Regions from separate parts of the Paenibacillus sp. MT86 genome, predicted to be linked through region 3. Evidence: riboswitches for the same ligand, from Rfam matches in the RefSeq annotation. Region 3 holds a riboswitch; each other region holds the start of a gene.
The links. Region 3 has a riboswitch for thiamine pyrophosphate ahead of AC3RCL_RS27010 (ECF transporter S component). Riboswitches for the same ligand answer to the same signal wherever they lie in the genome.

Region 1 (7,514 bases), 2.4 Mb from region 3:
GGTATTCTGCACCGTGATCGCGGTAATCGCCGACATGCCGTACACGCCGAGTTCCTGGAAGGTTTTCAGATCGGCCTGAATGCCGGCGCCGCCACCGCTGTCAGACCCGGCAATCGTCAGGGCACGGGGTATGCGAGCCTCGCTCATCGCGTGCCTCCGGCAGCCGCCGCTCCCGCTTCCAGCACAGCGGCATACCCTTCCAGCGATCCTGGATGAAGCTTCGCCAGCTCGTCCAGGAAAGTTATCTGGAAGCTTCCCGGTCCCAGATCTGCCGTTCGCTCAGCAGCTTTCGCCGCCGCGGCCCCATAGAAGGCCAGACCCGCCGTACCTGCAAGCAGCAGGTTTGCTTCCACCGCGGCAAAGGCACCCAGCACCGAGGTCAGCAGGCAGCCTGCGCCGGTCACCTTCGTAAGCAGAGCATCCCCTCCGGTAATGATGCGCACTTCCGTTCCATCGGTAATCACGTCCTCTTCACCGGTAATGGCCACGATCGTGCCTAACTCGCGCGCCGCCCGCACGGCCAGCTCGGCATGATTGCTGCCTGCGCTATTGCCTGCGTCTACGCCCTTGATCTCGCGGTCCTCCCCGATAAGGTGAGCGACTTCAGCCGCATTTCCGCGCACGAGCGAAACCTTCACCTCGCTTAGGATCCGCAGCGCCGACTCCGTCCGAAAACGGGTCGCTCCCGCGCCGACCGGGTCCAGCAGCACCGGCACGCCATGGGCATTCGCCGATTGCCCCGCGATAATCATCGCATCCACCAGCTCGCGGTTCAGCGTGCCGATGTTCAATACGAGCGCGCCCGCGATGGCGGCCATATCCGCCACTTCCTCCGGCGCGTAAGCCATCACCGGCGACGCGCCCAGCGCGTACAAGCCGTTAGCCGTAAAATTCGTAACCACCACGTTCGTCATATTGTGAACGAGGGGGCTCGTCTGCTGTACCTTCGTTAAAAGCGCCGAAACCTCTTTTTCCCATGAATGCATTTATATCAGCCTCTCTTCGCTATAATGGAATTCCATGTGCTTGCGAACATCGCTCTTTACAGCACGGCAGCTTCCAGCTGCACCGGCCATTCCTCCTGCTTATAAGCCATGTCCCAAAACAGATACTCCAGCTGGCAGCTCAGCATGAAATGCTCCCTCATCCGTTCCCGCTCGGCTGTCGTTGCACGCTCCGCCCATGCATCGACACGGTCGCGGAACTTGGCTGTTGCGTCTTCCCCCCGGTTTCCGTAGAAAGAAATCCAGTCGTAAAACGGATGGGAGGCATCCGGCTTCACCTCATTCAACAGCTTGCGGCCAATCTCCAGGTACGTCCATGGGCATGGCAGCAGTACGGCCATAATCTCCCCCAAACTACCCTCATGCGCCACCGTCAGCATATGACGGATGTAATGATGCGCGGACGGAGCCAGCGGATATCCTTGAAGCTCTTCATAGGTCACCCCGGCGGCTGCGCAAAAATTCTGATGCGGGTGCACCTCGCTGTGCAGAATGAATGAAATCTGTTCGTTAAAGGCCGCAATCTCTTCACGGCTGATCGATTTGGATATGGCTATTCCGTATATCCGCATGTAGGCATTCAAATACTCAAAATCCTGCTTCACATAGTGAATCAGCTGCTCCCGCTCCAGATTCCCCTCGGCAATGCCTGTTACGAAGGGATGATCGAAGATTGCTTGAAAAATGCCTCCCGCCTGCTGACGGAGCTCTTGCGTGAAACGCATCTTTGTCCCCACCTCCAACATATTGAAGAGCAGGAAGTCCGTAAGACACGACTTTTCAGACAACGCTAAAAAGCCGCCCCGAAAACTGGAGCGGCTTCGTCAACAAGCCCGGGTGCGCCAAAAAAACGCACCGAGACCTCATATTCGAAGGCTCCACTTTCCTACGCTAGTACGAACTAGATCAGGTTCAAAGGGTCCAAGATACGCTCTTGTCTCAGCCGCCAACGGCTCCCCTAGTGGACTTCCTATTCTTTTGTCTAATACTGTACATAGGTTTGGGGGTGGTGTCAAACGTTAACAGTTTGTGGACGGAACCTCAAGCTCGACCTTCCTCCGACCGCGTGATTGTGACGATGTACGGTGGCGGCTGTCTTTTCGCAAGATAAAAACGCAGGCTACCCCAAACTCATTCCGGAAACACTGACGCTCGGCTGTCATATATGCCCCCGCATAATGAGTGCATAAGCACAATTCAAATAAATGAAATTTAAAGGAGCGAGCGTATTTATGACGTACCGACTGAAAACGGTTAAACCCATTCCGGATGGCTACACCTCCGTGACGCCGTGGATCATCTCAAGAAACTCCGCAGCGCTGATCGATTTCCTCAAGCAGGCTTTTCGGGCCGAAGAGTTAGCCCGCGTCTATGTTGGCGATGGTGTCATCGGCCATGCCGAGGTGCGAATCGGGGATGCCGTCGTCATGATGTTTGACGCAAAGCCGGAATGGCCGGATAGCCCGGCATACCTCCGTTTGTATGTTGAGGATTGCGATGACGTGTATCGGCAAGCGCTGGCCGCAGGAGCGGTCTCGGTGACGGAGCCAACGACCTTGTTCTTCGGCGATCGGGTGGGACGGGTACGGGACCCGTTCGGCAACTTATGGTGGGTACAGACACGAATGGAGGACCTCACTCCGGTGGAAATGGAACAGCGTGCCCAAGACCCGGAATACATCCAAGCGATGACCTATGTTGCAGGGGCGGAGATCGTGGTGAAGATGTCGTAAAAAGTTACCGTGAAGCGAGCGTTATTACAGGGAGGACATGGGTGGATTCGGTGTCCCAGGGGTGTGCATGGATGGCGCCGACCAAAACAACTTAGAACACCATAACTTAGAGTAGCTTTGGGTTAGAGGTAGAATCCGGTATATAGTTGGTGCTACTACTGGTCCTGGTACTACTACTGGTATTGATGCTATTACTGTTCTTGGTGCTATTACTGGTCTTGTGCGACTGCTGGTCTTGGTGCGACTACTGGTATTGATGCTACTACTGGTCTTGATGCGACTACTGGTCTTGATGCGACTACTGGTCTTGGTGCTACTGATCGAGGACAAGCGGACTGAGGATACGTTATTTAGCTGAATAGGCGTAATTTTTGATGGCTAACGGACACCAGATACGTTATTCATAGAATATGACGGCAAATAGACCGTTTATTGCGGTAATAAGGGATCCTGTGTCCGTTAGATCTAAGAATCGAGGGTTAATCAGGGAAATAAGGGATCTGGTGTCCGTTAACGAGTACCTTGGTGACTGGCTGGTATTGATGCTATTACTGGTCTTGTGCGACTACTGGTCTTGATGCTATTACTGGTCTTGGTGCTATTACTGGTCTTGTGCTACTACTGGTCTTTGTGCTACTACTGGTCTTGGTGCTACTGATCGAGGACTAGCGGACTGAGGATACGTTATTTAGCTGAATAGGCGTAATTTTTGATGGCTAACGGACACCAGATACGTTATTCATAGAATATGATGGCAAAAGGACAGTCTATTGCGGTAATAAGGGATCCTATGTCCGTTTGATCTGAGAATCGGGGGTTAATCAGGGAAATAAGGGAACTGGTGTCCGTTAACAGGTCATGGTTAGCGGCATGATGCCCGGAGTTGGTTAGGCTGTACTGGCGAGCGATGTGACATGCAGCTGCATACCGGCGGTACTTCGACGTTGCGGTACTGGCGACGCGCGATGTTAAAAAAGGAGGCATCCCAAAAGATCTCAGATCTTGAGGGATGCCTCCTTTTTTAACTTTTCCTAGCATCTTCCGCTATACGATGATACTAGCCTTCAGCATCCGTCTTCATTCCTTACTGAATGCCGTAAAACTCCTGCAGTTGGTCGATCATCAGGTTGGCCGCCAGGATGCCGCCTGCCGTATTCCAGATCGCATCATCCACTTTGTGGGCTTGACCGTTCTTCACAACGTTCAGGTTCTTCCACAGCGGATCGTTGATCCATTCCTGCTCGGTCTGGTTGGCGCCGCCATCCCCTGTCTCATAAGTGAAATAGAACAGTCTGTCGGCTTCCACCTCAGGCAGACGTTCCTTCGTGATCTCGTCCACGAAATCGTCCTTGGCATTCTTGGTCATGTCGTTGCGGGCGATGCCGATTTTATCGAAAATAACGCCCGAGAACGTATTGGTATGGTACACCCGGGTCTTGCCTGCCATGAAACGAACCACGGAGACGGTTTCGTCAAGCTTGCTGCCGGCCTTCTCTTTAAACTCCTGGATCCGCTTGTCGTAGGCTGCCAAGAGTTCTTCGCCTTCCGACACTTTGTTCAGCGCCTTGGCATACAGTTCAAAATTGTTCTGCCACTCGCCGCGAAGATCCTCGGCAAAAACAGTCGGCGCGATCGCCTTCAATTGCTCGTATACTTTTTCCTGACGCATCTTGTTGCCGATGATCAGGTCAGGCTGCAGACCCGCGATCAGCTCGATGTTCGGCTGGCTCTCTTCCCCGACAACGGTAACGCCTTCCATCTGGTCTTTAATATGCGGATACCAAGGATCCCCCGTCCAGGATCTAACGGCACCTACCGGCTTCACGCCCAAGGCCAGAAGCGCCTCGGTTCCTTCGTTCGTGAGGACGACGACCTTTTGAGGCGTTCCTTTGATCGTTTCCGTCCCCATGGCATGCGTAACTTCATACGATTCGCCGCCGGCAGCAGCGCCGCTGTTGCCCTCTGCGGTATTCGTCGTGTCGCCGCCCGCGTTGCTTGTCCCTTCTTGCGCCGGGCTTGCTCCGCACCCCGCAAGAATCATGATCATGATCAGAGCCAGCAAGCTAAACTTGAGGCCTCTTGCCCGTTTCTTTGCCATTCCTGTTCCCATTCCTATCTAAATCCCCCTTGTGTCATATCCCGCTATTTGAAAACCATTATCAATCACTGATTCAAAACTATAAAGGGTTTCGTGAAAAATATCAATATATTTGTGAGAATGATTATCAAGCTCATTGACAGATACCGTCCCTTCACCTAAAATTCATATGAACTTAATTATTCATGGACTTAAGAAAGTGAGCATATATGCGCGTATTCGGACTATTGATATCGCTATTGGCGCTGGCCGCTGCCGTCATGGGCAGCATCGCATTCGGAGTAACGAACATCCCTCTTTATCAGGTATGGGAATCGTTCACTCACTTTAACGGAAGCAACGAACATCTGATTATTCTCACGGCAAGGCTTCCTCGAGCGCTCATTGCCGTCGCCGTGGGGGCGTGCCTTGCGGTTGCGGGTGCGCTCATGCAGGTCATCACGCGCAATCCGATTGCGTCGCCAAGCACGCTTGGCGTGAACTCCGGCGCGGCTTTCTTCATTATTCTGGCATCGGGCTGGCTGGGCATTGGCGGACTTCAGTCCCTTACCTGGGTCGCGTTGATCGGAGCCGCCGTCAGCGGCGGTATCGTATTCTTCCTCGGCAGCATCGGCAGGGACGGCATGACGCCGGTCAAAATCACCTTGGCAGGAGCTTCCATGGCCGCTTTCTTCCACTCCCTGACCCAAGGATTAATGCTCTCCGACGGCAAAATGTTTGATCAGGTGCTGGTATGGCTGGTCGGTTCGGTAGCCGGACGCGATTTGAACCAGCTAACTGCCGTATGGCCGTACATGGCCGTTGGCATGCTGGCTGCGCTGCTGCTGGGACGGCATCTGAACGCCCTCTCCATGGGAGACGACATCGCTCAGAGCCTCGGGCAAAAAACCGCACTCATCAAGCTGTTAGCTGCTGCAGCCGTCATCCTGCTGGCCGGCGGCTCCGTAGCGGCGGCGGGACCCATCGCATTCGTGGGGATCATCATCCCTCATATCGTTCGGTATTTAATAGGAAATGATTATCGGTGGATACTACCTTACAGTGCGGTGTTTGGCGCACTCCTGCTGGTGACGGCCGATCTCGGCTCCAGATACATTGCCATGCCGAAGGAAGTCCCTGTCGGCGTGATGACTGCAATCATCGGCGTGCCGTTCTTCGTGTACATAGCCAGGAAAGGAAGACGAGCACAATGAGTAAACACCGCATATTCCGCTCCAGGAACGCGAAAGTATCGTTTATGCTGGAGAGAAGAACACTATGGGTATGCCTAATCCTATTCGTGCTTTGCATCGCCGCCATGATTATTAGCACAGGAACAGGAAGCCAGTTTGTTTCGCCGCTTCATGTCATAAAGGCATTGTTCGGCGATGCTCCGCCCATGGAGCAGGTCATCGTCATGCAGCTAAGGCTGCCTCGAATTATTATCGCCGTGCTGATCGGCGCCGCTCTCGCGGTGGCGGGAGCTATTCTGCAGGGCGTCATCCGCAATCCCCTGGCCTCCCCCGATGTCATCGGCATAACGGAGGGAGCATCGCTTGGGGCGGTTCTCTTCATCTTCATATTTACGGGCACCGTATCGATCCATTGGATGCCGCTATTCGCCATCCTTGGTGCCTTTTTCATTACCGGTCTATTGTACGTGCTAGCCTGGAAAAATGGCGTATCGCCGCTGCGGCTCGTCCTAATCGGGATCGGAGTATCGGCTGCCATCAAATCGATCTCCTACATGCTGATCATATCCGGACCGCTGCAGCTGGCCGACCGCTCCCTTACTTTTATGGCAGGCAGCATTTACGGTATGTCCTGGGATAAGGACGTTATGACCCTGCTGCCTTGGGTAGCCGTACTTCTACCGCTTACTTGGCTGCAGGCCCGCAATGTGAACATTCAAGCCTTAGGAGACGACGTTGCCAGCAGCACAGGCGCGCAGGTTCAGAAGCAGCGTCTGATCCTAATCGGACTCAGTGTAACTCTGGCCGGAGCTGCCATCTCGATCGGCGGCGCCATCGCCTTCATCGGACTGATGGCACCCCATATGGCCCGCAGGCTGGTAGGCCCCAACTTCGGAAGCGTACTGCCGGTCAGCGCCCTGATCGGTGCGATTCTACTGCTTGTCGCCGACCTGGTAGCACGGACGGCATTTCTGCCGCGAGACGTGCCGGCAGGTGTATTCACCGCTGCGATCGGCGCGCCGTTCTTCCTCTACTTGCTGTATCGTAACCGCAATCGATTCTAGAACCGAAAGGAGCTGGCGTCATGAATACGCTGGAAGCAAAGGGATTGGGTCTGTCCTATGGGGGAGACTTTATATTCGAAAATCTGGATTTAACCGTGCCAATAGGTAAAATCACCGTGTTTATCGGCAGCAACGGCTGCGGCAAATCCACTTTGCTGCGCTCCATGGCCAGGCTGCTGAAACCGCAGCGCGGCTCGGTTGTACTGAATGGAGCCGATATCGCAAGCTTGTCCACGAAGGACGTGGCGCGTAAGCTCGCAATTTTGCCTCAGGGACCTACCGCCCCGGAAGGATTGACAGTCATGCAGCTGGTAAAGCAAGGACGCTATCCATACCAGAGCTGGCTTCGTCAATGGTCACGCGAGGATGAGGAAGCCGTCGCGGCGGCGCTGGCATCCACAGGTTTGACTGAACTGGCTGACCGTACGGTTGACTCGTTATCC
Region 2 (7,514 bases), 1.8 Mb from region 3:
CCAGTATATGATGCTGGGCGTCACCGGCCCGAACGAGTACGAGAACAACGTCAACAACAACTGGTATACCAACCGCATTGCCAGCTGGACGATGGAATACACGATCGACGTGCTGGAGTATTTGAAAGAGAATGAGAATTCCCGCTATGCCGAGCTTACGGCGAAGCTTGCCCTGCAGGATGCCGAAACGGCCAAATGGCAGGATATCATCAGCAAAATGTACTACCCGGTAGACGAGGAACTCGGCGTCTTCCTGCAGCAGGACGGTTTCCTTAACAAGGAGCTGGTTCCGGTGAAGGAATTGGACCCTGCCCACCTGCCGCTGAACCAGAACTGGTCCTGGGACCGCATTCTGCGTTCGGTGTACATCAAGCAGGCCGACGTGCTGCAAGGATTGTTCTTCCTTGGCGACCGGTACGACCTGGCTACGAAAAAACGCAACTTCGACTTCTATGAACCGTTCACGGTACACGAGTCCTCCCTCTCGCCATGCGTACACTCCATTCTCGCGTGCGAGCTCGGGTACCAGGAAAAGGCGTACGAGATGTACCTTCGTACAGCCCGCCTGGATCTGGACAACTACAACAACGATACCGAGGACGGCTGTCATACGACCAGCATGGCGGGAACCTGGATGTCGGTTGTGCATGGCTTCGGCGGCCTGCGCGTGAAGGACGGCGTATTGCATCTGAACCCGTTCATTCCGGGGCATTGGTCCTCCTTCTCCTTCAAGGTGATGTTCCGCGGATCCCGCCTGAAGGTTAACGTCAAAGGCCATGAAACCCTCATCGTGAACGAAACGGATACGCCCGCCGTCCTGAACGTGAACGGCAAGGAATACGCCATCAGCGGATTTGGAGAGGTAACGGCTGCAAGATAAAAGGCACTGGAGCTTCAATGCGCCGGCCCATACAAAAACAAGAGCCCTGGAAAATCTTCCAGGGCTCTTGTTTTTACAGAAAACGGGCTCCTCTACATCATGGCTCATTCTTGAAGAACCCGTCTTCGTCCATGTCAGGCATCATTCTGCAGGTTCGGCTTCAGCCATAAGCCGGGATCAGATAAATGCCATCGCTTTGCGCCTCCGTGCGGGGGAAATGCCGATTATGTATGTTATGAATAGATCAGTTGAGTATGAGGATCACGCGGAGGGCGCTCGGCTGGCTTCCCAAACAAATACCCCTGCGAAAGCTCGATCCCGATATCTCGGCAAAAATGAAACTCCTCCCGTCTCTCGATGCCTTCTGCAAGCACCATGGCCCCGAAATCATGAGCCATGTTCGTGATCATTTCGAGCTGCTTCTGCTGGGCGGGATTTCGATCGCAATGGTCGATAAGACTCCGGTCGATCTTCACATAATCCGGCTTAAGCTTAATCATCTGCTCCAATGTGGAATAACCTGCGCCGACGTCATCCATGGCAACCGAGATGCCGTGGCTTCGATATACCTCGAATATCGACTGCAAATGCTTCACATCGTCGATTTTCTCGGTTTCCACCACCTCGAATACGAAATCCCTCGGATCCATATGGAGCCTGTCGATCGTATTGAAGGTGTGGCTCAGACACATCTGCGCATCGTATATCGAGGACGGCAGGAAATTCACGAACCGCTTCACGCCGATCGGAAGCCACTCGGCACTGGTCTCAATCGCACTGGTGCGTGCCGCCTGGTCCAGGAATGAATGCAGTCCGGTTTTTCGGGCTGTCTCAAACAGCTCGTACGGCTGGAACCGGGGTCCCCACTCTACCGGTCGAAGGAGAAATTCATAGGCCACGATCTGCTCGTTTGGATCCACGATGGGCTGCATGTAGCTCGTAAACTGCTTATGTAAAATGACATTCACCATATCATAATGCTCCATCTGCAGTTCGAACTTCTGCATAGGGATCCACGAATGCCGGATTTGCGGAGCTCCTCCACGGGTAACACAGAAGGACAGCTCTTGACGAATCTTCAGCGGAAGGGGTTGCAGACACTCGATGATGGAGATCAGGTCCGCTCGTACCTTGTAGTTCACAGCACAACCCTCATTGTTCTCTTGTACCGCGTAGCCGTTCACTGCCAGCAATTGAATAAGCTCACCACTTGCAGGCTTCATATGAATGGTCCCCTGGTCCTCAATCGGTTCAAAGGTGCTGCAATTGTCGCAAATCATGTTCGTCCTCCTTGGCAAGCTAGCTCTCACTATGCTTCTTATCGGCATTTTGAATATGATTTCTTTGCATTTTATGGATTTTATATCGAAGTTATGACCTATTTTGCGAGAAATGCGCAAGATTCGTGCAATGATTGCGCTAAATTCTACAATAATCGACTTATATTGCTCTTAACAACATATTGTCGATATCCGAATCTTTTGTCTATTCGACTTTTTGATCCAACAGCTGCAGCAGCATCGTTCGTTCCACATCGAAATGCCAGCGGGCGTTTCGCTCTTTGGCCGCATACATCGCTGCATCCGCGCGACCGATCAGCTCTTGGTCGTTCCTGGCATGATCCGGATAGACCGCGATGCCGATGCTCGGCGTGGTTCGGACCTCATGCCCTTCCAGCTCATATGGCTCGCTCAGCATCGTCCAGATCTCTTCCGCCATCCAGATCAGTTCCTGATCCTCGCCGGCCGGATGAATCACTACCGTAAATTCGTCCCCTCCTAAACGGGAAACCAGAACGCCTTTGGATTCAAGGGTTTGAAGACGAGTCGCGACCTTGCGAATCAGCAAATCGCCGGCACGATGGCCGTAGCGGTCATTCACTCGTTTAAAACGGTTCATATCCATATATAGAAGCCCTACGCGGGAACCCGCACGGTCCGCCTCCTGCAGCGAGCTCGACAGCCTTGCGTTAAAGTAGCGGCGGTTATAGAGTCCCGTAAGATCGTCGCGATGCGCCAAGGTCTCGCTCTGCATCAGGCTTTGATGCAGCCGGTCAAACAAGCGGTCATTCTCGAACTGGATCAGGATCTGCCTGATCAGAATCAGGATGACGCACAGGGATAAGCCGGTAAAAAGCCCGTTCCACCCTCCGAACCGCTGCACCATAAGGGCAAACATCCCGCCAAGCACGCTGTAGGGAAGCAGATATCTTACGATCAGATTTCCGAACGAACGGGGCTCCCTCTCATCCAACGATTGATTTCGGGCATCGGGAGCTGACCGCCCTCCTGCCAAACCAATGATGAATACCGATAACGTATACAGTGGGTACAGGTATGAACGAACTTCAACACCCTTATAATCGACGAGATACATATGCAGAACATCGGCGGCAATGTACATGCTCCCGCCGAGGCATATCAGGAAGACTGCCCGTTTCCTTAACTGCCCTGTGTTAAAATACAACACCAAGGTGAAGAAAATAAGCACCGTTGCGCACAGCGGGTACAGCATGTCCACCCACAGCTTTCCCCATAAGGCTTCATTCGCCAAACCGTTAAGCTCGGGCTTGATGAAATATTCCCAGCCTACCGTCATGACCGTTATGCCAACGATCACGATATCCAGCATAAACCGCACTCCCCGAAACGAACCTTGTACGTGCCGGAACAAATAAATGAGGGCACCTGCAAACAGGATGATTTCGAATCCCCAGAATAATTGAGTCAAAATTGTACGGGAAGCGCTCTCTTTCCCCAGCCAAAAATAACAAGCATCGATGATTCGAGCCGAGGCATCCGCCATCAGCCCGGCACTTGCGATAAGCCAAAACCTTCGAAGATGCGGCTCGTAATGCCGAATGATCCGTAGTAAATAGACGGAAGCGGCAGCGGAAGCCATAATGACTAGAACACGCTGAAGCAATAAAGCATCAGGCATCCACAGAACGGTCATTATCTGAATGAATGCATATATGATGGCGAGTCGAATCCACAGATGATCTGCTGGAGTTGGACTCATAAGCATTCCTCCTCGGCCAAAAGGCAAGCTTTCTTCAATGCTTGTTTGTTAGGTCTTTTGAATTAATAGTTATAGTTCTCATGATACTTTTTACCCACCTAAAAGTAAAGATGAGGAAATGAAAGAAAGACCATCGATTCAACTCTATTAAACCATCGCGCTCCAAAAGCTTTCCGTCCTCAAGACCCACTTGACGTATAGGAATTATATGATAACATTTCAGTCATATCTCATATGAATCGGAAAGGGTGTTTAGCCTTGTCACAGAAACGATTGGATCATGTCGGCATTGTCGTCCGGGACCTTGAAGCCACGATTGCTTTTTACACAACCGTTGTCGGACTTGAACTGAAAGATCGCCTTACCCATACCAATGGCGTCATCCAGCTGGCATTCCTCGGATTTAACGGCAGCGACGAAACGGAAGTCGAGCTTATCCAGGGTTACAGCGACACGCTTCCCGCAGAAGGCACCGTCCATCATTTCGCCGTCAGCACCGATAACATCGAAGCGGAATATGTGCGCGTACAGGGACTGGCCGTACCTCATCTTGACGAAGAAATCGTAACGCTTCCGAACGGGTACCGCTATTTCTTCGTCCACGGTCCCGAAGGAGAATGGATTGAGTTCTTCCAGCGCTAACCGCTGCCGTACAGGATCCTATCAAAATGCTTCATCCCGTGAATGGTTAACGGGGTTCATTCTTCCAACCGCACAAGCCATGCCCAATACGAAGACCTGCCTCGTTCGCATCCCCTTCCGAACTAGACAGGTCTTTGCGTTAGGACTATAATAACGGATGTAACGTCCGAAACTTCATAAATCCCGGGGGAGCTGGAATTTGGCCGGCTGAGAGTGTATCCGATGATACTGACCCTTACACCTGATCTGGGTAATGCCAGCGTAGGAAGTCCATGTTTGCGGCAGCTATGATTTGCCGTGGTATACACTTACGCCGTCATGCGTCCTGATATCATTCAGGGCGCTTTTTTTGTGGAGTTAACGAGGTCATAGAAAGAGAAAGAGAATTCAAAGGAGAGAAGACAAGATGAAGAAGGGAAAATGGATGGCGCTGCTTCTCGCTTGCGCCCTGCTGATGGTTGCGGCGGGATGCGGTACAGGCGGACAGAACGAAAATACAGGCACCGAAGGCGCAGACGGCCAGGCGGCCGAAAAGCTCCGCGACGTACAGCTGATGCTCGATTGGTCGGCCAACACAAACCACACCGGACTGTATGCAGCCAAGGAGCTCGGGTATTATGAGGAAGAAGGGCTTAACGTCCAGATCGTCCAGCCGGGGGCCGGCGGAACGGATACGCTGGTCGCATCCGGCAAGGTGCCGTTTGGCATCAGCTACCAGGAAGGCGTCACGCTTGCCAGAACCCAAGGCCTGCCGCTTGTCTCCATTGCGGCGATTATTCAGCATAATACATCCGGCTTTGCCGCCCCCAAGGACAAGGGGATCGTCAAGGCTGGCGATTTTGAAGGGAAATCCTACGGCGGCTGGGGCTCGCCTGTTGAGGAAGCCGTCATGAAATCCATCATGGAGATCGACGGTGCCGATGTCAGCAAAGTAAATATGGTTAACATGGGCGATGCCGATTATTTTACCGCCGTCAAACGCGATATTGATTTTGCCTGGATCTTCTATGCCTGGACCGGTATCGAAGCCGAGCTCCGGAACGAGCCGCTTGACATGATCTATGTGAAGGACTACTCCAAGCAGCTTGACTATTACACGCCGGTGATCGTAACGAACGAGAGACTGATCCAGGAGGACCCGGAGCTTGTCAAAGCATTCGTGCGGGCGACCTCAAAAGGATACGACTATGCGATTCAACATCCTGAGGATGCAGCTGCCCTGCTGACGAAGGCCGTTCCCGAGCTGGATGCCGAGCTGGTTCTTGCCAGCCAGAAATGGCTGAGTCCCCGCTATCAGGATGATGCTGCCCGCTGGGGCGAGCAGAAAGCCGAAGTATGGTCGGGGTATGCAGACTGGATGTTTGAACGCAAGCTGCTCGAGAAGGAGCTTGATGCGGACAGCGCCTTCACCAATGAATTTTTACCGGAGAAACCATAGGATGCATTTAATTCGGAAGAGAGACGGCCTGTCCGGCAGGCTGCCTCTCTTCCATTACAATATAGCTTGCATGAAAGGATGAGTTTAGATGGCAAACACCCTCTTGAGCATACAAGTGATACCCAGAACGCCGGATGGAGGCGACAGCATTCCTTATGTGGATGAAGCGATTCGGGTCATTCAAGAATCGGGCGTGAAATACGAGGTCCATGCGCTCGAAACCACCTTGGAAGGAGAGCTTTCCGAGCTGCTGAAAATCGTTGAGCGCATGCATGAGGCGCTGGTGAAAGCGGGAAGTCCCAGCGTCATATCCCAGGTCAAAATCGCGCACCATCCGGGCGGCATCAGCATGGATAAGCTGACTGAGAAATACCGTCCATGAGAAAAGGCTGGTGGAGCTCCGTTTGGCCGCCCGCTGCGGCGGTCCTTTTCTTTTTGACGGTATGGCAGGCCGCGGTATCGGTATTCGATATAGAGCCGTATATTTTGCCGGCGCCGACGGCCATCGGGCATGAAGCCGCCACCGGCGCCTCCGGCCTTTTTCAGCATACGCTGGCCACGCTGCAATTAACCCTGGTCGGATTTATGATCGGTACGGCGATCGGCCTTGTCATCTCGTTGGCCCTGCATCTGGTGCCTTTTCTCAAAACAGCCCTCTATCCGCTTCTTATTCTTAGCCAGAACGTGCCGACGATCGCTCTCGCCCCGCTCCTCATGATTTGGTTCGGCTTCGGCATGCTGCCCAAGGTTATCGTGATTACCCTGGTCTGCTTCTTCCCCGTAGCCGTTGCCGCCCTGGACGGACTGGCGCGTACCGACCGAACCATGATGAATTACATGCAGATGGCGGGAGCCACTTCATGGCAGATCTTCACCAAGCTGGAGCTGCCGCATGCGCTCCCCTCCATCTTCTCCGGGATCCGCATCGCGGCCACCTATTCGGTCATGGGTGCGGTGATCGGGGAATGGATCGGCTCGGACCGGGGCATCGGCTACTATATGATGCTGCAAAAATCCGGCTACCGCACGGACCGGGTGTTTGTTGCCATTCTGATCATCGTCCTGCTCAGCCTGCTGATGGTGCTGCTGATCACCCTGCTGGAGAAGCGCCTGATCCGCTGGAATCGAAAAGGCTAGAACCACGGTGAACGGACATTTTCCAACCTATATAAAAGGAGGCTGTTTAGCGACATGACATATCAAGTATCCCTGCCGGATCATGACGGGCAGCGCCGGTCATCTACCGCGGTCCCGCCAGCGCCTGCCCTTGAGGTTCGCAGCCTTCATATCACCTTCCGCGAACGGCGCAGCGAAGTGCACGTGCTGGATGGCCTTTCGCTTCAGGTGCAGCCCGGGGAATTCGTCTCCTTGATCGGTCCTTCAGGCAGCGGAAAGAGCACGCTCTTCCATATCATCGGGGGGTTAACGCCTCCGGATGCGGGCTCCGTACTCATGGACGGTCAGGACGTGACCGGAGAGAAAGGCCGCATCGCCTATATGCCTCAACAGCCGGCCCTCTTCCCTTGGCGTACG
Region 3 (7,514 bases):
GGATGCGCCGGTGGTCAAAAAAGCAAGCAATCAGCTGTCCGAGGCGATCCATGAAATCGCGAATTACGTCCGCCAGCACCCGGGGGTTCCCCATCGGGTCGAGGATTTGGCGGCCAGAGCGGGGTTGTCTCCCCGCTACTTCTCGATCAAGTTCAAGGAACTGATCGGCACGCCGGTGCAATCCTATATCATTCAGATGCGGATCGAGCGGGCGCAGCATCTGCTGCTGCATCAAGGGATGAACGTAACGGAAGTGGCCGACGCGCTGGGTTATCGGGACATTTTCTTCTTCAGCCGACAATTTAAGCAGTATACGGGCAAGAGCCCATCCGAAATTCGATGATTCCCCGCCCTTCCATAACTTACCTGCTTGGTTGAAGGGGACTATGGGTTTCATAGCAAGCGATTTAGGGTAAAAACGACGTACAGTTTCATTTTAAGATATCAGAAAGTATAAATTCGAAGCAAGAGCCTTCCTGATATCGCAAGAAAAACTTCCGTTAAATGCGGTCTGTCTTCTATGCAAGTACGTCGATAGACGTTTTTCTTATGAAGGGGGGAGAGGGGAATGAGCCCAAGAAGACGGGTGCGGGGACGTTTCTTCAGTCGTGGCGGCTGCGGTATTTTCAGAAATCGCTTGCGCCGCATGAAGACAACGAATCCGGATCATCAAGACGTTTGGTTTTAAAGGACCTTGGCCTACATACGGGTGACGTTGAATCCCGTTATCATATACGCATTTCGCTGGAAACACGCAAAAGGGAGCTGACAAGCTCCCTTTTTTATTGGGATTAATTTTATAGGTCAGGACTCGGACTGCATTGCAAACATTTGATATATTGGGAATATACATAAAGCGCTTAAGAGCAAAGCTCGAAACAGATTAGGCATTTTGGATATAGGAAGGGTGACGGGTGTGAAGGAGAAAGTGGCATCGACGGAGCCGGCGGTGATCCGGTGGTAAGGGCGGGAGCAGGGAAGGTTGCGCTGGTCACGGGCGCGTCGAGCGGGTTCGGACTGCTGATCAGTCTGGAGCTGGCAAAAGCAGGTTATGACGTGGCCGCGGGTCTTCGCAGACCTGAGGCGGCAGCAGAGCTGTTGGCTCAGGCTGAACAAGCAGATGTTACCGGGCGTATTCACATCTTCCGATTGGATATATGTGCCGAGGAGCAGGTCAAGGCTGCTGCTTCGGCGCTGGAGCAGAAGTTCGGCCGCTTGGACGTGCTGGTGAACAACGCCGGCGAGGCGGTGGGCGGCATGGTGGAGGAAGTGCCGCTGGGGGGCTGGCGAAAGCAGATGGAGACGAATTTCTTCGGGACCGTATCGGTGACGCAGCATATGCTCCCGCTGCTGCGCAAGACCGGACGGTCCAAAATCGTTCTCATGAGCAGCATTAGCGGCAGGGTCGGCTTTCCGGGTTATGGTCCCTATGCGGCGTCCAAATTTGCGTTGGAGGGGTTCGGCGAGAGCCTGTCCATGGAGTTGATGCCCTTTGGCATCGATGTCGTGCTGGTCCAGCCCGGTGCCTACGGCACGCCGATCTGGAATAAGAGTTTTGGGGAGCTGGCGGTCAAGGAAGGATCACCCTACAGCGGTCTGCTGAAGGGCGTGCTGGACTATTCCGAGCGGACGGCCAGGGAAAGCGGAGATCCGCAGGAGGTAGCCCGTCTTGTGGCAAGCATATCGTCCATGACCAAACCGAGGTTCCGCTATACGCTGCCCCGAGGCACGCGGCTGACCGCGCGGATCAAGGGACTGCTGCCGGATCGGCTGTTTCAGCGGATCATTTACCGGCTGCTGAACAGGCGGTAATCCTTCATCCGTCGAATGTTTCATGGACTTAGCTTATAGCGCATGCTTGGAAGGTTAAAGGAATTACCCTTTTCGGGCTGTGGAAGGGTGCAGCAAACCGAGCAGTTCTCCCATCTTCACCTTGGAGCCCGGTTCCAAGTCACCGCGGGGTGTAAATGTGCCGTTCTCCGTCAAGAGCACGACGGTAGAGCCGAATTCAAAGTACGCAAGTTCGTCGCCAATGTCGTATTTCTTCACGCTCTCGTCGGCATAACGGATGCTGCTTACGTTCATGGCTCCGACCTTCACGACCGCAACTTCGCCGAATTCATGGGCAATATAGGTAATGAGGCGCTCGTTGCGGCTGAGCACGTTTCGGATATGGGTCATCGCAAAATCGTTCACGGGGTATACCCGGCCCTTCAAATGCTCGCTTTCCGCTTGAATGCCGGTTACCGGGGAATGTATGCGATGATAGTCGGTCGGGCTTAAATACAATACGAATGCATAACCGTTGATATAATTCTCCATTCTCGGTGACTTGGCGAGCAGCTCGCTCAGGGTATAATCCTGTCCCTTGACGCTGAGGATGGTGCCGGCGTTGACGGCGCACATCGCCGAAATCGTGGCATCGACGGGGCTTACCATGGCATCGGCGGTGTCGTCTATGGCGCGCAGGCCTATTTTTAACCGGCGGGAAAAGAATTCGTTCAACGAACGGTATTCGTGGATCTCCTTCTCCGCTTCATGCGCCGGGATTTGGTAGATTCGTATAAATGCAGGTATTAGATGACGGCTCAGCCGGCTGTGGGAACAATGCCCCATGATGCGGGACAGCCACTTGCGGGAGGACAGCTCGGTCATCAGACGCAGCAATTGTTTAGCCATGTCATTCTCCTTTGTGCATAGGTGTCGGCAATAAAACGTTGGTGGAAAAGCCAATCACTCTGATATTGACATAGAATGAGCCGGAAATCAATAAATAGCCATTTTTGAAAAAAGGTTCTTGCTAATTGGGGAACGAATGTGTATTTTAAGATTAACATGAAACCGAATAGGGAATACGGGGGCTTGAGTGAATCAGGCTGAGATTGCAGTTGCTATCCGCTGTTGACCGTTAATCTGAACTGGGTAATGCCAGCGTAGAGAATATCCGACCCTGCCTACATAGGGCCTATTTTTCCGTCTGCGCGTTTTTCCAGACGGTTTTTTGTTGTGTTTATACAAAAATAGCGGTGGAGAGGGGAATGTGTTGTTATGGGAACGTCAGTGCAGGAAAAATTGGGGGTACAGCCTAGAAAAGGGCTGCGTTTAAGCGATATTTTGGTGACGGTGCTGGTATCGCTGGTGCTTGGCGTCATTTATCATTTCTGGGGATCGGTTTACAATCTGCTGAAACCGCTGTTCTTCGAAGCGGATGAACTGTTATACGGCATGTGGTTCGCAGCGGCCACGCTCGCTTACCTGCTGATCCGCAAGCCGGGAGTGGCCATCATCGCGGAGGTGGCGGCGGCCCACGTGGAAGTGCTGTTCGGGAGCGGCTGGGGACTGACGCTGCTGCTGTACGGTCTCATTCAAGGGCTGGGCGCGGAATTGGTATTCGCGGCGTTCCGTTACCGGAGCACCTCGGCGTGGACGGTGGCGATTGCCGGGGCCGGCGCGGCGGTCGGCTCGATGGTGATGGACTTCTATTACAGTTATACCGATGATCTTCAGACCTGGATGTTCCTCGCCAAGTATGGCATGCGGATTCTCAGCGGCGCCGTCATTGCCGGCTTGCTCATGCTGCTGCTGGCCAAAGCGTTGGACCGTACGGGCGTCACATCCCTGCTGCGCCCTGCGTCCAAGAAGGATTATGAAGCACTGGATGATCCGCGCCATGTCTAAAACCGCCGCCCGCTTGGTTTCGTCTTCAACCGCCGAGGCGGTTACGGAGCAGGCTGTGCATGTGGAGGGATTGCGCCTGAAGTATCCGGGCGAGGAGCGTTTGATGTTTAAGGACTTGTCCTTCTCGGCTGCCCGCGGGGAAAAGGTGCTGCTGCTCGGTCCGAGCGGCTGCGGCAAATCCACGCTGCTTCAGGTGCTTAGCGGGATGATTCCCCGCGCCACGGAGGTGCCGATGAAATGCGAAGCCCAGCTGGTGCCTCGCTCTTGGGGATATGTATTCCAAGATCCGGATACCCAGTTCTGCATGCCGTACGTGGATGAAGAGCTGGCCTTCGTGCTGGAGAACCTCAGCGTTCCCCGCGACGAGATGAAGGAGCGAATGCAAGCCGTCCTGCATGAGGTTGGGCTTGACCTTCAGGAGCTGCATGTGCCGATCGGTCATCTGTCGCAGGGGATGAAGCAGAGGCTTGCGCTGGCTTCAGCCCTTCTGCTGGAGCCGGAGGTGCTGTTCCTCGATGAGCCGTCCGCCCTGCTCGACCCGGAAGGCAGGGAGCAAATCTGGTCAGCGGTGAAGGCCGTATCGGAAGGGCGTACGCTGATTATCGTGGAGCACCGGATTGAAGAAATGGCCCAATACGTGGACCGCGTGGTGCTGTTCACCCCGGATGGCGCCATTCTGGGCGATGGTCCGCCGGCAGCGATATTCGCCGAGTATGCGCGCGAGCTTCAGGCGTATGGCATCTGGTATCCCGGCGTATGGGAGGATTATGCGGAGTCTCGGGCAGGACGGGAGTTGTTTGCTCCGGTAGACGCGCCAGGCGATGAGCTGGGAAGTCTCATGCCTGAGGCAGACTCATCGTTTGCCCAACTTGGGGAGCCTGTCATTCGGTTAGATGATTTCCGGGGACTGCGATGGGAGAAACCGGTCGTCTCTCTTCCTTCGGCTGAGGTATACCCCGGAGATTTCATTGCGGTGATCGGGCCCAACGGCGCAGGCAAAAGCTCGTTGCTGCTCAGTTTGATGGGGCTCCTGCGCGCCGAAGGGACCTATGTGCTCTGCGGGGAGGAGGTCATCCAGGGCAAGCGCAGGAAAGTGCGGAAGAAGAGAGAGCGGCAGCTGCGCCAAATCGGATTCGTGTTTCAGAATCCGGAGCTTCAGTTTCTGACGGAACGTATCGGCGATGAGGTGATGTACTCGCTGCTGGTGGACCATATGCCGCCGGAAGAAGCGAAGGCACGGGCCGACCGCTGCCTGGAACGCTTTGGGCTGGACGGCATGGATAACAGGCACCCGTACCAGCTGTCGACAGGCCAGAAGCGCCGGCTGAGCGTTGCCACGGCCATGGCAAGGCAGCCGGCCGTCCTGCTCCTGGATGAACCGACCTTCGGACAGGATGCGCGGAACACGTTCGCGATTCTGGAGATGTGCGAACGGCTGCGCCGCTCCGGAACCGCCATTCTCATGGTGACCCATGAAATGGAGATCGCGCAGCGGGCGGCCACGCACATCTGGGAGATTCGGGAAGGGCGGTTGACGTCAAGTTTGCCTTCCCCGCGCTGGTGTAGCGGGACGGAATCCGGACGGGAGACGGGCAAAGCGAATCATACCGATGCGTCGCGGGATACGCTGGCTGCATCCGGTCATCTCCATACGGGGGTGAACGCATGAATATATGGAATCCTGTGCGGATCACTTGGCTGCACCGGGCGAATCCGGTGGTGAAGCTGGGACTGATCTGTGCGCTGTTTTTTATGACGGTGCTGACCCATGATCTTGATTTTGTCATGTATCAGGCCTTTATCTTTATGATTTGCCTCGTGGTGCTCAGCGGGGTGAAGCCGTGGAAGATGCTGCTGTTTTTCATTCCGTTCCTGCTTGCCTTCATATCGTCCGCCTCTTCCATGATGCTGTTCGGTAAGGGGGTGACGATCTGGTGGGAGTGGGGATTGTTCCGAGTATCGGAAGAAAGCTTCTATCGGGGACTGCATCTGGGCTTTAAGGGGATTGCCTTTGCGTCAGAAGGGCTGCTGCTCGTGACGACAACGTCCTCGGTGGATTTGTTCTACAGCCTGATGCAGAAGCTGAGGCTTGCGCCGAAGTATGCGTACAGCTTCATGGCCTCGATCCGGCTGTTGCCCATGGTCTGGGAGGAATATGTGATCCGCCGCCAGGCTTTGAAGGTACGGGGAGTCCGCCCGATTCGGGGAGTTCGCGGCATGGTGAACCGTGCAGGCATGTATATTGTGCCGCTGCTGGCGCAAAGCATCCGCCGGGCACACCGGGTGGCTGCTGCGATGGAGGCGAAGCAATTTGACGGGGACCGGGCGAAGGCCCGAACGTATTATTACCCGTCACGATATTCCCGCTACGATCTTCTGGTCGTCGGTTTATTGGCAGCCGCCGCCTGCTGCGCCTATATGGCGGCCGGATATTTTCCTTGGTTCGGCATTGGCGACGTGCGGTTTGATTAAACCGTTGTTCTCCGGACAAGAGCCTGCTTACGGCTTGTAAGCAGGCTCTTTTTTTTGTTGATAACTCCAGAGGGTCTGGCTTGCTTACCTCGCAAGATAAAACGTCCGTTCTATGTGATCCAGCTTCCGAGAAAGTATGGTCCTTGAAGGTTTTCCATGTATCCTCTTGCGATCCTAGTGCATGTAAGGTGTACTCTATCCTGTTAATTTAAAAATCATGTCTGGATTTTATGCTGATTGAGGCGTTATAATACTTCTGGTACCGATAAAGTATTTGCAGTACCAGAAGGAGGGTTTGGTCACTTGCGCGAGCGAATATTAAATGAAACGATCCGTTTGATTCAGCGGCAGGGGTTTACGTTTACGGTCAGTGATCTGGCCCGCGGCCTTGCGATTAGCAAACGGACGATTTATGAGCATTTTTCATCCAAGGAAGAAATCGTTGAGCATATTATTGACGGGATGATTCGTCACATCCAGCAGCGCGAACGCGAAATTGCGGCGGACGAGACGCTTACCGTTCTGGAGAAAATCCATCAGATCCTGATCTGCCTGCCTCAGGAGATGGAGAAGATGGATTTGGGGATGCTGCCGGATCTGAAGCGGTCGCATTATCCGCAGTGGGAGAAGCTGGACACCTTTTTCCGGGAAGAATGGGGCATTGTCACCGAGCTCATGGAGCAGGGCATGGCCGAGGGCAGCATCAAACGGATTCATATGCCGCTGTTCATCGACCTGTACCTTGGGTCGCTCCATCAGATTTACGATTCGAGGGCGACGGTGAAGCATCAACTGCCGCTGGGGGAGCTGCTGCAGTCCGTCATGGATATTTTATTGTTCGGCATTGCCGCTGAGAAACGGAAGGGGTCTTGAGATTATGCATTGGGTCTATCTAAGTTTGGCTATTCTGTTCGAGGTGGCGGGCACGCTGAACATGAAGCTGTCGGAAGGATTCAGCAAACCGCTGCCAAGCGTGCTGCTGGTCGTGTTCTATATTTGCAGCTTGAGCTTCCTGACATTGAGCCTGAAGCAGATTGAAATATCCGTGGCTTACGCGATCTGGTCGGGACTCGGCATCATGATCATTACGCTGATCGGTTACATGTTCTTTGCGGAGCAGATCAACGGACTCAAGGTATTCTCGATTCTGCTGATCATCGCGGGCGTTGTGCTGCTCAATTTATCCGGCAGCGCGCATGCGCAGGATCAACCGAAGACGCACCAGTCCGGTCATTGAGGGCGAACAAGCTGGAAACTCCCCTTCAGAATGTTCCACACGGGAATCCAAAGTACCCCGGTGCTTTCCATGGCAACATGGGAAACCTGGTGAGACTGAAGCCAATCCCGCAGCTGATACAGTTCGT

Region 1: it holds a riboswitch for thiamine pyrophosphate, as region 3 does, so the genes downstream of both, tenA (thiaminase II) here and AC3RCL_RS27010 (ECF transporter S component) in region 3, are expected to answer to the same signal.
Region 2: it holds a riboswitch for thiamine pyrophosphate, as region 3 does, so the genes downstream of both, AC3RCL_RS03035 (ABC transporter substrate-binding protein) here and AC3RCL_RS27010 (ECF transporter S component) in region 3, are expected to answer to the same signal.

The regions. Positions count from the first base shown of each region.
Region 1 is NZ_CM179499.1:1,324,914-1,332,427, reverse strand. It holds gene thiD (bifunctional hydroxymethylpyrimidine kinase/phosphomethylpyrimidine kinase) at 1-147, opposite strand, end outside; gene thiM (hydroxyethylthiazole kinase) at 144-986, opposite strand; gene tenA (thiaminase II) at 1,043-1,729, opposite strand; TPP riboswitch at 1,871-1,974, opposite strand; gene AC3RCL_RS05710 (VOC family protein) at 2,237-2,737, shown strand; gene AC3RCL_RS05705 (ABC transporter substrate-binding protein) at 3,822-4,847, opposite strand; gene AC3RCL_RS05700 (FecCD family ABC transporter permease) at 5,045-6,028, shown strand; gene AC3RCL_RS05695 (FecCD family ABC transporter permease) at 6,025-7,071, shown strand; gene AC3RCL_RS05690 (ABC transporter ATP-binding protein) at 7,092-7,514, shown strand, end outside.
Region 2 is NZ_CM179499.1:705,134-712,647, reverse strand. It holds gene AC3RCL_RS03055 (glycoside hydrolase family 65 protein) at 1-880, shown strand, start outside; gene AC3RCL_RS03050 (EAL domain-containing protein) at 1,114-2,160, opposite strand; gene AC3RCL_RS03045 (diguanylate cyclase domain-containing protein) at 2,366-3,901, opposite strand; gene AC3RCL_RS03040 (VOC family protein) at 4,160-4,543, shown strand; TPP riboswitch at 4,719-4,828, shown strand; gene AC3RCL_RS03035 (ABC transporter substrate-binding protein) at 4,950-5,981, shown strand; gene AC3RCL_RS03030 (MTH1187 family thiamine-binding protein) at 6,070-6,363, shown strand; gene AC3RCL_RS03025 (ABC transporter permease) at 6,360-7,118, shown strand; gene AC3RCL_RS03020 (ABC transporter ATP-binding protein) at 7,173-7,514, shown strand, end outside.
Region 3 is NZ_CM179499.1:5,942,907-5,950,420, reverse strand. It holds gene AC3RCL_RS27025 (helix-turn-helix domain-containing protein) at 1-343, shown strand, start outside; gene AC3RCL_RS27020 (SDR family oxidoreductase) at 958-1,812, shown strand; gene asd (archaetidylserine decarboxylase) at 1,876-2,679, opposite strand; TPP riboswitch at 2,845-2,957, shown strand; gene AC3RCL_RS27010 (ECF transporter S component) at 3,049-3,678, shown strand; gene AC3RCL_RS27005 (ABC transporter ATP-binding protein) at 3,671-5,347, shown strand; gene AC3RCL_RS27000 (energy-coupling factor transporter transmembrane component T family protein) at 5,344-6,150, shown strand; gene AC3RCL_RS26995 (TetR/AcrR family transcriptional regulator) at 6,454-7,023, shown strand; gene AC3RCL_RS26990 (DMT family transporter) at 7,028-7,387, shown strand.